2 regions of the Streptomyces sp. NPDC001599 genome follow, and region 2 is predicted to be linked to the other one. Evidence: riboswitches for the same ligand, from Rfam matches in the RefSeq annotation. Region 2 holds a riboswitch; the other holds the start of a gene.

Region 1 (7,650 bases), on a different contig from region 2:
GCATCGCGGGCCGGCCGCCGGCCTGACCCAGGTCGCCGTGCGGGGTGAGCACCGAGACGTCCTCGTGGTGGCTCCCGCCGGTGCAGCGGTGCCCGCCGCCGGGGGAGCCGGTCAGCACGTAGCGGGGCGGGACGACGACCCCGCCGCCGACCGGGTCGCCCGCCGGGCCGAGGACGCTCGCCCGCCAGTCGTCGCTGACGGCCGTCCGTGCGACCGGTACCGCCATGGCGGCGGTCCGCGACGGAGGAAGCAGGGAGGGCAACAGCCCTTTGCGCGCGGTCCGTCGACCAGGTGTCCGGCCTGCTCGGCCGCCGGGTCAGCGGATGGTGATGGTGACCGTCGACCCCTCGGGAGCCGTGTCCCCGCCGTCCACGGACTGCTTCTTCACGGTGTCGCCGAACAGCCCGAGCAGCCCGCGGTCCTCGTCCACCTCGAAGCCCGCGTCCTCGAGCTTCTGCTTGGCGTCGTCCACGCTGTCCCCGACCACGTCCGGGACCTCGATCATCCGGGGCCCCTTGGACACCGTGAGCGTCACCGTGTCCCCCTCGGCGGCCCGGCCGCCCGGCTCCGGCGTCTGCCGGGCCACCTGGCCGCTGTCGTACTCCGAGTTCACCCGCTCGTCGGCGACCTTCACCTTCAGGCCGGCCCCCTCCAGCTCGGCCCGCGCCTCGTCCAGGTCGTCGCCGGTGACGTCCGGAACGTCGACCGGGCTGCCCTTGCTGACGACCAGGGCGACCGCCGAGCCCGCGCGCACCGTGGTGCCGGACCCGGGCTTGGTGGAGATCACGAAGCCCTTGGCCACTTCGCCGCTGAACGCCCGGGTCACCATGCCCGGCTCCAGCCCCTCCTCCTCGAGCAGCGTGCGGGCCTTGTCCAGCTTGTAGCCCGTGACGTCCGGCAGCTTCACGGTGTCGGGGCCGTCGGAGACGGTGAGGGACACGGAGTCGTTCTTCCGGATGCGGTCGCCCACCCCGGGGTCGGTGCTGATGACCTTGCCGCGCTCCACGGTGTCGCTGTAGGCGTGCCGCACCTTGCCGACGTCGAGACCGGCGTCGTCCAGCCGGTCCCGGGCCTGCGCCTCGGTCTTGGACAGCAGCGGCGGCACCTTGGTGAACTGGCCGGAGTTGATGTACCAGACGCCCGTGCCGACCCCGAGCACCAGCAGGACGGCCACGACGATCGTCAGCGGCCCGCGGCGCAGCCGCAGCCGCCGGGACGGGGAGGGGGCGGGCGGGGGAGCGGCGAGCCGGCTGGTGCGGTTGACCCCGTCCGAGGCGAAGCGGCCGTCCGGGCCGGCGGACTCGTCGTCCTCGTTGACGGGCAGCGGCCGGGGCATCGTCAGCGCGCGCGGGATCACGCTCGTGCGGTCCTCGGCGTTGTCGTGCTCCGCGGCGAGCGCCTGCGGCGGCACCGCGTCCAGCTGGGCCGCGCTCAGCGACTCACGCGCCTCGCGGGCCCGCGCGAGCAGCGCGACGGCGTCGTGCGGCCGGATCTCAGGGTTGCGCGCGGTCGCCGCGGCCACCAGCTCGTCCAGCTCGTACGCCATCTCCGGCACGGCGGCCGACGGCGGCGGCACGTCCTCGTGGAGGTGCTTGTAGAGCACCGCCGCGGGGGAGTCCCCGTCGTGCGGCTTGGCGCCGGTCAGCATCTCGTACAGCACGACACCGCACGCGTACACGTCGACCCTGGGGTCGGCGGTACCGTGCTCGATCTGCTCGGGCGCCAGATAGGAGACGGTGCCGAGGACGGCACCGGTGGTGCTGGTCACCGTGTCCACGGCGCGGACCAGGCCGAAGTCGGCGACCTTGACCCGGCCGTCGTCCCCTATCAGGACGTTCTCCGGCTTCATGTCCCGGTGCACGAAGCCCGCCCGGTGCGCGGCGCCGAGCGCGGCCAGGACCGGCTCCAGGATGTCCAGCGCGGCCCGCGGCCTGAGCGCCCCGCGCTCGCGCAGCACGTCCCGCAGGGTGCAGCCCGCGATGTACTCCATCGCCAGGTAGACGTACGCCCCCTCGGCACCCTGGTCGAAGACCTGGACGACATTGGGGTGGTCGAGCCGGGCCACCGACTTGGCCTCGCGGATGAACCGCTCGACGAAGGTGGCGTCGGTCGCGAGCGTCGGGTGCATCACCTTCAGCGCGAGCACGCGGTCCAGGCGGGTGTCCACGGCCCGGTAGACCGTGGCCATCCCGCCGACCGCGATCCGCGCCTCGACGCGGTACCGGCCGTCGAGCACCTGCCCGACGAGAGGGTCCTGAAGGGTCGTGTCCACGCAGGTGAGTGTACGAGCCACCACGGACACCCCGCGCCGCCGAGCAGAATGGGACCGGTACTGAAGCGCACCTGTGACGTATCGAACATAGCTGCGGGCGATCGTGCCGCAGGGGCGGCACGGGTGGGCGATGGGGGTACCTCCCAGGCCGTTCAGGCACTGGGGGAGGCACCCCGCAACGCCGGGCTGCGCACCCCACCCCCGCCCAGCCCCGGCACCGGTCCGCTAGAAGGCGGGCCGCTCCGGATCCAGCACCGCCAAGCCCTCCGCGGGAGACGACGCCTCGGCGAAGTGCCGCCGCGGAATCCGCCCGGCCCGCCGGGCCAACCTCCCCGCCTCCACCGCGGAGCGCATCGCGGAAGCCATCAGCACCGGCTCCTGCGCCCGCGTCACCGCCGAGGCCAGCATCACACCCGCGCACCCCAGCTCCATCGCCAGCGCCACGTCCGAGGCCGTACCGGCCCCGGCGTCCAGGATCACCGGCACGCGCGCGTGCTCCACGATCAGCTGGAAGTTGTGCGGGTTGCGGATCCCGAGCCCGGACCCGATCGGCGAGCCCAGCGGCATGATCGCCGCGCACCCGACGTCCTCCAGCTTCCGCGCGAGCACCGGGTCGTCGTTGGTGTACGGCAGGACGGTGAACCCGTCGTCCACCAGCGTCTCCGCCGCGTCCAGCAGTTCGACCGGGTCCGGCAGCAGGGTGCGCTCGTCGGCGATGACCTCCAGCTTGACCAGGTCCGTGCCGAGCGCCTCGCGTGCCAGGCGGGCGGTGAGCACCGCCTCCCCGGCGGTGAAGCAGCCGGCCGTGTTCGGCAGCACCCGGATGCCGAGCCGCTCCAGCACGGACAGCACGGAGCCGTGCACCGACGCGTTCACCCGCCGCATCGCGACGGTCGTCAGCTCCGTCCCGGAGGCCACCAGCGCGCGCTCCAGCACGTCCAGGCTGGGCGCCCCGCCCGTACCCATGATCAGGCGGGACGCGTACGTCGTGCCGCCGAGGACGAAGGGATCGTCGGCCATGGTCAGCCTCCTTGGACGGCGGTGAGGATCTCGACACGGTCGCCGTCGGCCAGGGCGGTGGCGGACCACCGCGCGCGCGGGACGACGGTTTCGTTCAGGGCGGCGGCCACTCCGGACGGTGCCGCGGTGAGCGTGCCCACCAGCGCGTCCAGGGCGGTGCCGGGAGCCACCTCGCGCGGCTCGCCGTTGACGGAGATGTTCATGCGGGCTGCTCCGAGAGTGCGGGGACGGCGTTGAAGCGCCTGGGACTGAAGGGACGGGCCTCCTCCGACAGCTCCCCGCCGGTCAGGGCGTCCGCCATGACGTCGCCGGTGACGGGGGTGAGCAGGACGCCGTTGCGGTGGTGACCGGTGGCCAGCAGCAGGCCGTCCAGGGCGGTCGGGCCGAGCAGCGGGGCGTTGTCCGGGGAGCCGGGGCGCAGACCCGCGCGGGTCTCCGTCAGGGGCAGCTCCGTGATGCCGGGGACCAGCTCGTGCGCGTCGCGCAGCAGTTCGTAGACGCCGCCCGCGGTGACCGTCGTGTCCCAGCCCAGCTCCTCGCTGGTGGCGCCGACGACCAGCTCGCCGTTCTCCCGGGGCACCAGGTAGACATGGTTGCCGCGCACCACGGCGCGCACGGTCCGGTTCAGCAGCGGCGCCCGTGCCCCCGTCCGCGGCATGGCCAGCCGCAGCACCTGTCCCTTCACGGGCCGCACCGGCGGAATTACTGCCTCCGGCACGCCCCCCAGCCGCCCGCTCAGGCTGCCCCCGGCCAGCACCACCTGCCCGGCCTCCAGGGCGGTGCCGTCGGCGGTGACGACGCCCGCGGCCCGGTCCCCGCGCCCGACGGTGAGCCGCTCGGCCCACACCCGGTGGAAGACCACGCCCGCGTGTTCACAGGCGGCCACCAGCGCGCGGGCGAGGCGGCGGGGGTCGATCTGGTGGTCGCCGTCCACCCGGAGCCCCCCGCGCACGCCCGGCGCGAGCATCGGCTCCAGGCGCCGGCACTCGCGCCCCGACAGCCACTCGGACTCCAGGCCGGAGCGCTGCTGGAGCGCGTGCAGTTCGCGCAGGTGGGCGCGGTCGTCGGCGTCCAGCGCGACGGCGAGCGTGCCGCAGCGCCGGTAACCGAGGTCGTGGCCGGTCAGCTCGGTCAGCTCGGCCGCGAACTGCGGGTAGCGGCGGGCCGAGGCGAGGTTCAGCGCGAGCAGCGTCTCCTCGCCGTAGTGCAGCTCCGTGACGGCGGCGAGCATCCCGGCCGCCACCTGGGCCGCCCCGCCGCCCGGCTCGGGGTCCACGAGGGCGGTGACGAGCCCGCGCCGCGCGGCCCGCCAGGCGGTGACGAGCCCGATGATCCCGCCGCCGACGACGAGCACGTCGGGCGTACGGGACGTACGAGGTGTGTGCGCAGGCGTGTGCGATGGAGACGACAACGGAGACGACATGGGCGTCCAGCCCCTCCCTTCGCCGGCATGACCCGGATCAGGTTCGTACGGTCGGAGGCCGCCAGCCTCCCTCTCAGCCCGGTGCGTCCGGGCTCCCGCGAGTGCTTTACGTCGGCCACCCTAGCCCGCAGCGCGTCGCACGGGTAAGGGAGCCTCACCGACCGGCGAATCGCCGGGTGTCTATGGTGATCGGGTGAGCGAGCAGACGCGGGAACGGGGACAGGGACCGGCGGCGGACGCGGAGCGCCGGGTGGTCGTGGTGGGCGCCGGGATGGCGGGCGTGCAGACCGCGGTCGCCCTGCGGGAACAGGGTTTCACCGGCCCGGTGACCCTGATCGGCGCGGAGCCGCACCAACCGTACGACCGCCCCCCGCTGTCCAAGGCCGTCCTGCTCGGCACCGCCGAGGGCTCCGCCTTCGACGTCGACTTCGAGGCACTCGGCATCACCCTGCGGCTGGGCTGCGAGGCGCTGGGCGTGCGCACCGGCGAGCACGTCCTGGACACCTCCGAGGGGCCCGTGCCGTACGACGTCCTGGTCCTGGCGACCGGTGCCGAACCGGTCCGCCTCCCCGGCGCCGAGGGCGTGCCCGGCGTGCACCTGCTGCGCACCCTGGACGACGCGGAACGACTGCGGCCGGTGCTCGCCCGGCAGCACGACGTCGTGGTCGTCGGCGCCGGCTGGATCGGCGCCGAGTTCGCCACCGCCGCGCGCGAGGCGGGCTGCGCGGTGACCGTGGTGGAGGCCGCCGACCGGCCGCTGGCCGACGCGCTGCCCGCCGAGGTCGCCGCGCCGATGACCGCCTGGTACGCCGACGCCGGAGCCGAACTGCGCACCCACGCGCGCGTGGAGCGCGTCGAGCCCGGCGGCCCCGGTGAGCCCGGCCGGGTCGTCCTCGACGACGGCACCCGGCTGCCCGCCGACGCGGTCGTCGTCGGCATCGGCGCCCGCCCGGCCACCGGCTGGCTCGCCGGCTCCGGCATCGCCCTCGGTGCGCACGGCGAGGTCCTGGCCGACGACCACCTGCGCACCTCCGCGCCGGACGTCCACGCGGTCGGCGACTGCGCCTCCTTCCCCTCCGCCCGCTACGGCGAGCGGCTCCTGGTGCACCACTGGGACAACGCCCTCCAGGGCCCGCGCACGGTCGCCGCCGACATCGTCGGCGCCCCGGGCGGCGAGGCCCCGGCGGCCTACGACCCGGTGCCGTACTTCTGGTCCGAGCAGTTCGGCCGCTTCGTGCAGTACGCCGGTCACCACACCGCCGCCGACACCACTCTGTGGCGCGGCGACCCCGCGAGCCCGGCGTGGACGGTCTGCTGGCTGCGTGAGGGCCGCCTGATCGCCCTGCTCGCGGTGGGCCGCCCCCGCGACCTGGCACAGGGCAGGCGCCTGATCCAGGCGGGCACGCCGATGGACCCCGACCTGCTGGCCGACCCGGCGAAGCCGCTGAAGGCGGCGACGGCGGCCACGGCGTAGCCAGGTTTCCCACTGTCAGTGCCAGGTGGCAGGCTGGAGGCGTGACCGAGATTGACGCAAAGACCGATGCTCTCGTGCCCGCCTGGCTCACCGTTCCCGACATCGCCGAGATGCTCGGCGTCGAGGTGACCCGGGTACGCCAGCTGATCAAGGAGGGCCAGCTCATCGCCGTACGCCGCGGTGAGAACCGCGCGCTGCACATCCCCGCGGCCTTCATCGACGAGGACAAGGTCGTCAAGGGCCTGGTCGGGACCCTGACGCTGCTGCGGGACGACGGCTTCAGCGCCGAGGAGATGCTGGAGTGGCTCTTCACGCCCGACCCGAGCCTGCCCGGCACCCCCGCCCAGGCCCTGAGTGAGAATCGCGGTACGGAGGTGAAGCGCCGCGCCCAGGCGCTCGCCGTCTGACCGGCCCCTCGCCGATCCGCCACACCGCCCGGCGTGCGGGCCACGCACGCCGGGCGCCCGTGCCCGTACGCCACCGTCGCGCGGCCCGTCATGGGCCCGCGCCACCCGACCCGGGGGACACCCGCATGCCCGCCACGCCCGCCACCACCGCCCGCGCCCGGCTCGCCGACGCCCGGCTCTACCTGTGCACGGACGCCCGCCTGAGCCAGGGCGACCTGCCCGAGTTCCTGGACGCCGTGCTCGCCGGCGGCGTCGACATCGTGCAGCTGCGGGACAAGGGAATGGAGGCGGCGGAGGAGCTGGCGCACCTGGAGGTCTTCGCCGACGCCTGCGCCCGTCACGGCAAGCTCCTCGCCGTCAACGACCGCGCGGACGTCGCCCACGCCGCCCGCGCCGACGTGCTCCACCTCGGCCAGGGCGACCTTCCGGTGCCCGCCGCCCGCGCGATCCTGGGCGACGACGTCCTCGTCGGCCGCTCCACGCACGCCGAGTCCGAGGCCACCGCGGCCGCCGCCCAGGAGGGCGTCGACTACTTCTGCACCGGCCCCTGCTGGCCGACCCCCACCAAGCCCGGCCGCCACGCACCCGGCCTCGACCTGGTCCGCCGCACGGCCGCGCTGGGCACCGACCGCCCCTGGTTCGCGATCGGCGGCATCGACCTCGGCAATCTGGACGAGGTGCTGGACGCGGGCGCCCGGCGCGTGGTCGTCGTCCGCGCGATCACCGCCGCCGAGGATCCGGGCGCGGCGGCGGCCGAGTTCGCGAAGCGGCTGCGGCAGGCGGCCCCGGCACCGGCGTAGCCGCACGCCGCCGCCGTGCGTCGTGGCCGGCGGGCAGGTGTCCAAAGGGTGGACAACAACTCGACAATGTGGACAAAAGTCCCGCATCCGGTTGGGTGACCGCCGCACCCTGGCTAACCTGCCCATATGGCCCTCGGAACCGCAAGCACGAGGACGGATCGCGCCCGCACGGTGCGTGACATCCTCGCCACCGGCAAGACGACGTACTCGTTCGAGTTCTCGGCGCCGAAGACGCCCAAGGGCGAGAAGAACCT
Region 2 (7,650 bases):
GGAGACGGTCAAGGGGTCCAAGGAGGGCACCACCGTCTCCTTCGCCGTGGACTGGAAGCCGAACACGGATTACCGCGTCCACATCAAGGCGGACCGGTACGTCGACGAGTTCATCAAGCCGGACGTCACCACCCCGTCGACGCCTTGCAAGACCGAGGACACGCCGACCCCGACCCCGTCGGAGAGCTCCTCGACCCCGTCCGACGAGACGGAGTCCCCGGCGCCCGAGCCGTCCACGTCGGCCCCCGCGCCGTCGCAGTCGGAAAGCACCGCCCCGGCGGCCGTGCCCAACGACAACGCCCCGTCCCCGGCGGCCGGTGACTCCAACCTCGCCGAGACAGGCGCCAACTCCAACACCGGCATGATCGCCGGTATCGCGGCGGCGCTGGTCGTCGTCGGTGGCGGCGCCGTCTTCTTCGGCCTGCGCCGTCGCGGAGCGAACAGCAACAGCTGACGCCCGCGCCGATCCGCTCACGGCGGTGGCCCGTCCCGTTCCGGGGCGGGCCACCGTCGTGTCAGCCGAACGTCGCCTTCTCCAGCCAGAGTTCGAGCAGCTTGCGATCGCCGAGCACCTCGAGCCCCGGCGCGTCCAGCGGCAGCCGACCGTAGAAGGCCAGCAGCACGTCCGTGAGCGGGCCGCGCAGCGCCACCGTCGCCTTCTCGTGCCCGCGGTGCCAGGTGATGCCGTCGTCGGGCAGTTCGACGATCCACTCGGCGTTCAGCTCGGCCGGAGCGTCCGTCGCGTGCAGGTGGAGGCTGCTGCCGGGGGCGCGCAGTTCGTTCGCCGCGGCACCGGGCAGGGCCCGCTGCACGAACCGCACGATGTCCAGCCACTCGTCGATCGCGTCGGCCGCCACCTCGGGCGCGACCGCCTGGCGGGGCAGGCCCGCCGCGAGTGCCGCGTCCGCGCCGTGGACGACGAGTTCGTGGGTCATCCGCCGCGCCCAGAACCCCGCCGTGTCGACACCGGCCCACGACCAAGCGCGGGCGTCCGGACCGGCCTCCCGCAGGGCGCCAACGACGACCTCGCCGGACTCCGCCAGCCACGCGTCCAGAGCCGCCGCGTCCCCGCTCGCCGCGGGCCCCTCGGCGCCCGGCGCGCGGTCCACCGGCACGTCCTGCTCGGCGCGGGTGCCGACGATGAGCCCCGTCCAGCGCAGGGCCCGGCCCACGTGCCGCACCAGGTCCTCCAGAGTCCAGTCCGGGCAGGTCGGCACGGTGGCGGTCAGGTCCGCACCGGAGGTGACCACGGCCCTGAGCCCGGTCACCTGCTGATCGATTTCGTCGCAGTACCGGTCGTGTGCGAGGAGTGTCATGCCGTCACCCTACGAGCGCGACGATCACCCGGGAACGCCTGATCGGCCGAGCACGACGACGTCCGCCGCGTCGAACTCCACCCCGACCGAGGCCCCGACCTCCGGCGCCGCCCGCAGCGCGCAGGCCGCCTCCAGGCGGGGTGCGTCCTCGGGCTGGAGGTGCACGGCGACGTGCGTGCCGCGGAAGGTGCGGGCCGTGACCGTGCAGCGCAGGCCCGCGTCGGCGGGGACGACGCGGACACCGGCCGGCCGCACGAGCACCGTCCGCGTGCCCTGCGGGGCGCCCTCGGGGACCGGCACCTTGCCCCACGGGGTGTCCGCGGCCTGACCTGCGACGGACGCCTCGGCCACGTTCTCGAAGCCGAGGAAGCGGGCCACGAACGCGTCCGCCGGCCGCTGCCACACCTCCAGCGGCGTTCCCGACTGGGCGATCCGCCCGTCCCGCATCACCACGACCCGGTCGGCGAGCGCGAACGCCTCGCCCTGATCGTGCGTCACGGCGAGCACCGTGGTGCCCAGCCGCCCGAACAGCTCCCGCAGTTCGACCACGAGGCGCTCCCGCAGCGAGCGGTCCAGCTGGCCGAGCGGCTCGTCCAGCATCAGCAGCCGGGGCCGGGGCGCGAGCGCGCGGGCCAGCGCCACCCGCTGCTGCTCCCCGCCGGAGAGCGCGGCGACGGACCGGCGGGCGGCGTCCGGCAGTCCGACCAGGTGCAGCAACTCCGCCACCCGGGCCCGCTGCTCGGCCCGGGACGCGCCGCGCATCCGCGGTCCGAAGGCGATGTTTCCGGCCACGTCCCGCTGCGGGAACAACTGGTGGTCCTGGAACATCAGCCCGACCTCGCGCTGGTGCGCGGGCACCCCCGACTGGTCCCGACCGTCCAGCGTCACCCGCCCGGCGTCCAGCGGCTGGAGCCCGGCGACCGCCCGCAGCAGCGTCGACTTGCCGCTGCCGCTGGGCCCGAGCACGCACACCACCTCGTGCTCGGCGACCCCCAGGCCGACGTCGTCGAGTACGGCCCGCCCGCCGAAGCGGACGGTCGCGCCTTCCAGGCTCAACAGACTGGGCGCCATGTCTAGAACTCCCCGCTCCGGTCGGTCCGCAGCCGCTCCAGCACCACCAGGGCCACGGCGCACACCAGCATCAGAATCGTCGAAAGGGCCATCGCCTGGCCGTAGTTCATGTCCCCGGGCCGGCCCAGCAGGCGCGCCACGGCGACCGGCAGCGTCGGGTTGTCGGGCCGTGCGATGAACACGGTCGCGCCGAACTCCCCCAGCGACACGGCGAAGGCGAACCCGGCCGCGACCAGCAGCGCCCGCCGCACCATGGGCAGGTCCACCTCGCGCCAGACCCGCCACGGCGACGCGCCCAGCACCGCGGCCGCCTCCCGCAGCCGTTCGTCCACCGCCCGCAGCACCGGCAGCATGGTCCGTACGACGAACGGGACGCCCACCAGCGCCTGCGCGAGCGGCACCAGGATCCAGGAGGACCTGAGGTCCAGCGGCGGTTCGTCCAGCGCGATCAGGAACCCGAACCCGACCGTCACGGCCGACACCCCGAGCGGCAGCATCAGCAGCGCGTCGAACCCGCGCACGAAGCGGCCCGCGTCGCGCCGGGTGAGCGCGGTCGCGGCCAGCGCGCCGATCACCACGGCGATGCCGGTGGCTGCGACGGCGTACTGGAGGGAGTTGCCGATCGCCTCGATCGGCGGGACGAGGAAGGCGCCGCCGTCCTCGCGGGTCAGCGCACGGTAGTAGCCGAAGCCGGACGCGCCCAGCGACCGCTGGACCAGTACCGCCAGCGGCAGCACCAGCAGGACGGCGATGACGCCCAGGACGCCGGCGAGCAGCGCCCACTGTCCGGCTCCGCGCGGCCGGCGCGCGGTCGTGGCCGCGTCCACGAGCCGCAGAGCCGTCTCCCGCCGCCGCACCGTCCAGGCGTGTACCGCGAGGACGGCGACGACCGCCGCGAACTGGATCAGCGTCAGGACGGCGGCCGTGGACAGGTCGAAGACCTGCGAGGTCTGGCGGTAGATCTCCACCTCCAGGGTGGAGAAGGTGGGTCCGCCGAGGATCTGGACGACGCCGAAGGAGGTGAAGGTGAACAGGAAGACCATCAGCGTGGCGGCGGCCACGGCGGGCGCCAGCGCGGGCAGCGTCACCTGCCGCCAGGCCCGCAGCCGGGAGGCGCCGAGCATCCGGGCGGCCTCCTCCTGCCGTGGGTCGAGCTGCGCCCAGAGGCCGCCGACGGTGCGGACGACGACGGCGTAGTTGAAGAAGACGTGCGCGAGCAGGATCGCCCACACCGTGGTGTCCAGGCGCACGCCCCACAGCTCGTCCAGCAGCCCGCCGCGCCCGACCAGCGCCAGGAACGCCGTACCGGCTACGACCGTCGGCAGCACGAACGGCACGGTCACCACGGCCCGCAGGACCTGCTTGCCGGGGAAGTCGAAGCGGGCGAAGACGTACGCGCCGGGCAGCGCGACGAGCAGCGTGAGCCCGGTGGACGCCAGCGCCTGCCAGGTGGTGAACCACAGCACGTGCCGCACGTCGGACTGGGCGAGCACGTCCCCGATCCGCCCGAGCTGCCAGACCCCGTCGACCTCCAGGCCGCGCGCGACGATGGCGGCGACGGGGTAGGCGAAGAACACCGCGAAGAACGCGACGGGCAGGGCCATGAGGCCGAGCCGAGCCGCGCTCCCGCGCGCGGTCCGCGCCGGCCTCACCGCCTGCTTGCCCTCCCGGCTCACTTCAGTACGAGCGAGGTCCACGACTTGACCCACTGGTCGCGGTTGTCGGCGATCTTCGCCGGGTCGAGGGTCTGCGGGTCCTTCGCCTGCGGCCCGAACTTCGAGAACACCTCGGGGACCCGCGCGCCCTCCCGCACCGGGTAGACGAACATGTTCAGCGGCATGTCCTCCTGGAAGGACTTGCTGAGCAGGAAGTCGAGGAGCGCCTTGCCGCCCTCGGGGTTCTTCGCGTTGCTGAGCAGACCCGCGTACTCGACCTGCCGGAAGCAGGTGCCGTCGGCGACACCCGTGGGGGCGGTGGCCGGCTGCGGGTCGGCGTAGACGACCTCGACGGGCGGGGAGGAGGCATACGACACGACGAGCGGACGGTCGCCCTTGGCCTTCTTGCCGCCGGCCGAGCCGGAGAACTCCTCGTTGTACGCCTGCTCCCAGCTGTCGACGACCTTGACGCCGTTCGCCTTGAGCTTCTTCCAGTAGCCCTCCCAGCCCTCGTCGCCGTACTTGGCGGCGGTGCCGAGCAGGAAGCCGAGGCCGGGCGAGGAGCTGCCCGCGTTCTCGGTGACGAGCAGGTCCTTGTACTCGGGCTTGACCAGGTCGTCGAGGGTCCTGGGCGGGGTCAGCTTGTGCCGGCTGAAGTACGCCTTGTCGTAGTTGACGCAGATGTCGCCGGTGTCGACGGGCGTGACCCGGTGCTCGTCCTGGTCGGCCCGGTACTCGGACCGGACGAGGTCGGACCCCTTGGCCTCGTACGGCTGGAACAGGCCGTTGTCGAGGGCGCGAGAGAGCAGGGTGTTGTCGACGCCGAAGAAGACGTCGCCCTGCGGGTTGTCCTTGGTGAGGATGGCCTTGTTCACGGCCTGCCCGGCGTCGCCGTCCTCCAGGACCTTGACCTTGTAGCCGGACTCCTTCTCGAAGGCGGCGATGACGTCCTTGGACGCGGCCCACGAGTCGTGACTGACCAGGGTCACGGTCTTGGAGCCGCCGGAGCCGCTGCCGCCGGAGCCGTCGGACGAGGACCCGCAGGCGGCCAGCGTGCCGACCATGCCGAGTCCGACGGCCAGGACACTGACCTTCTTGGTGATGCTCACTGAATTCCTCCTGGGTGACCAGGAGAAGACGCGGCCCCGCCCGGAACCCCTGGCGAGGGTCCCGGGCAGGGCGCAACAGCTCGAGTGGTGACCGATCTCCCTACCCAGAATGACCTGGGCCAGGTTCGGAGGGTCTGCGGCCGGTGCCGCACTCTCAGCGCTGTGGCGCTCCCCTGTCGGAATATGAAGATGTGATGACGCTGACGATGTACTGGATGTACTACTGGTACTGCCGCCGGTCAGGTTACCGCTCGCTCGCGGCGAGCTGACCACACGCCCCGTCGATCTCCTGCCCACGGGTGTCCCGGATCGTCACCGGCACACCGTGCGCCGCGATCGCCTCCACGAACGCCTTCTCGTCCTCGGGCCGGGACGCGGTCCACTTGGAGCCGGGCGTCGGGTTGAGCGGGATCAGATTGACGTGCACGGGCCTGCCCTTGAGCAGCCGCCCGAGACGGTCACCGCGCCAGGCCTGGTCGTTGATGTCCCGGATCAACGCGTACTCGATGGACAGCCGACGCCCGGACTTCGCCGCGTACTCGAACCCGGCGTCCAGCACCTCGCGCACCTTCCACCGCGTGTTGACGGGGACGAGGGTGTCGCGCAGCTCGTCGTCGGGGGCGTGCAGGGAGATGGCGAGGCGGCACTTGAAGCCCTCGCCGGTGAAGCGGTGGATCGCGGGGACGAGACCGACCGTGGAGACGGTGATCCCGCGCTGGGAGAGCCCCAGTCCGTCGGGCTCGGGGTCGGTGAGCCGGCGGATGGCGCCGACGACCCGGTTGTAGTTGGCGAGGGGCTCGCCCATGCCCATGAACACGATGTTGCTGAGCCGCGCGGGGCCGCCCGGGACCTCGCCGTCCCTGAGCGCCCGCATGCCGTCCACGATCTGGTGCACGATCTCGGCGGTCGACAGGTTGCGGTCCAGGCCGGCCTGGCCGGTGGCGCAGAACGGGCAGTTCATCCCGCAGCCCGCCTGGGAGCTGATGCACATGGTCACCCGGTCCGGGTAGCGCATGAGCACCGACTCGACGAGCGTCCCGTCGAACAGTTTCCACAGCGTCTTGCGCGTGGTCCCCTGGTCGGTCGACAGGTGCCGCACGACCGTCATCAGCTCGGGCAGCAACGCCTCCCGCAGCCCCTCGCGCGAACCGGCGGGGATGTCGGTCCACTGCTCGGGGGCGTGCGCGTACCGCGCGAAGTAGTGCTGCGAGAGCTGCTTCGCACGGAACGGCTTCTCACCGATCGCGGCGACAGCCTCCTTGCGCTCGGCAGGCGTGAGGTCGGCAAGGTGCCGCGGCGGCTTCTTGACTCCGCGCGGCGCGACGAATGTGAGTTCTCCGGGCTTAGGCATGGCCTTCCCAGTGTCGCAGATCCACTCGGATGGTCCGAGCCGCTCAGAACAGGCCCGCGACCACCACGACGACCGTGCTGACGTAGTGCTTCGTCCGGTGCCACGGACCGCAGTAGCGGCGCACCCTGCGCCGGCCCTTCTGGTCGAGGAGGGCCTGGCACCACACGCAGGGCAGGTCGCCGTGGTATCTGCCGTCGTCGCCCCGCCTCGCCTGCGCCATGGCGGAACTTTAGACGATCACTGGGCAGGGCCATAAGGGAACGGCCCCCGCCCTGTTGCGGGCGGGGGCCGTTCACCGAGGCCGTGTCGGTCACCCGACTCGTAGGCCGTGTCGGTCACCCAGACCCCACGAAGATCACCAGCAACAACCACACCACCGGAGCCGTAGGCAGCAGCGAGTCCAGGCGGTCCATGATGCCGCCGTGGCCCGGCAGGAGGGTGCCCATGTCCTTGATGCCCAGGTCTCGCTTGATCATGGACTCGCCGAGGTCGCCCAGGGTGGCGCTGACGGCGACCACGAGGCCGAGCAGCAGGCCCTGCCACCAGGTGCCGTCGTCGATCAGGAACTGCACGCACAGCGCGCCCGCCGCCATCGCGAACGCGATCGCTCCCAGCAGGCCCTCGCGGGTCTTGCCGGGGCTGATGCGCGGGGCGAGCTTCTTCTTGCCGAAGCGCCAGCCGACGGCGTAGGCGCCGGTGTCGCTGACGACCGTCAGTATCAGGAAGACCAGGACGCGCCAGGCGCCGTCGTCGGCCGCCAGCATCATGGCGACGAACGTGGCCAGGAACGGCACGTAGAACGCGGCGAAGAGGCCTGCCGTGACGTCCTTGAGGTAGCCCTCGGGCGGCTCCGTCATCCGCCAGACCAGGACCGCGAGCGCCGTGAGGGCCATCGCGACCCACGCGCCCTCGGCGCCGCGCGCGTAGCCGGCGACCACCATCGCGGCGCCGCCGATCGCGAGCGGCACGAGCGGCGCCTTGACGTCCTTGCGCTCCTCCAGCCGCTTGGTCAGCTCCCACAGGCCCACCACGACGGCGACCGCGATCACACCGACGAAGACCGCCTTGACGACGAACAGCGACGCGATGATCACCACGCCGAGGCCGACGCCGACCCCTATCGCCGCGCCCAGGTCACGCCCCGCGCT

The links. A riboswitch is a leader RNA that binds a small molecule or an ion and turns the genes downstream of it on or off. The one in region 2 is predicted to bind thiamine pyrophosphate.
Region 1: it holds a riboswitch for thiamine pyrophosphate, as region 2 does, so the genes downstream of both, thiO (glycine oxidase ThiO) here and ACFYZ3_RS31625 (thiamine ABC transporter substrate binding subunit) in region 2, are expected to answer to the same signal.

The regions. Positions count from the first base shown of each region.
Region 1 covers NZ_JBIAVA010000001.1:645,017-652,666, forward strand. The annotation lists gene pknB (Stk1 family PASTA domain-containing Ser/Thr kinase) at 317-2,272, opposite strand; gene ACFYZ3_RS02940 (thiazole synthase) at 2,498-3,292, opposite strand; gene thiS (sulfur carrier protein ThiS) at 3,295-3,495, opposite strand; gene thiO (glycine oxidase ThiO) at 3,492-4,715, opposite strand; TPP riboswitch at 4,713-4,824, opposite strand; gene ACFYZ3_RS02955 (NAD(P)/FAD-dependent oxidoreductase) at 4,909-6,189, shown strand; gene ACFYZ3_RS02960 (Rv2175c family DNA-binding protein) at 6,231-6,596, shown strand; gene thiE (thiamine phosphate synthase) at 6,722-7,396, shown strand; gene metF (methylenetetrahydrofolate reductase [NAD(P)H]) at 7,523-7,650, shown strand, end outside.
Region 2 covers NZ_JBIAVA010000016.1:122,613-130,262, forward strand. The annotation lists gene ACFYZ3_RS31605 (LAETG motif-containing sortase-dependent surface protein) at 1-454, shown strand, start outside; gene ACFYZ3_RS31610 (maleylpyruvate isomerase family mycothiol-dependent enzyme) at 516-1,316, opposite strand; gene ACFYZ3_RS31615 (ABC transporter ATP-binding protein) at 1,341-2,387, opposite strand; gene ACFYZ3_RS31620 (ABC transporter permease) at 2,390-4,084, opposite strand; gene ACFYZ3_RS31625 (thiamine ABC transporter substrate binding subunit) at 4,060-5,151, opposite strand; TPP riboswitch at 5,231-5,336, opposite strand; gene rlmN (23S rRNA (adenine(2503)-C(2))-methyltransferase RlmN) at 5,396-6,502, opposite strand; gene ACFYZ3_RS31635 (hypothetical protein) at 6,546-6,722, opposite strand; gene ACFYZ3_RS31640 (phosphatidate cytidylyltransferase) at 6,838-7,650, opposite strand, start outside.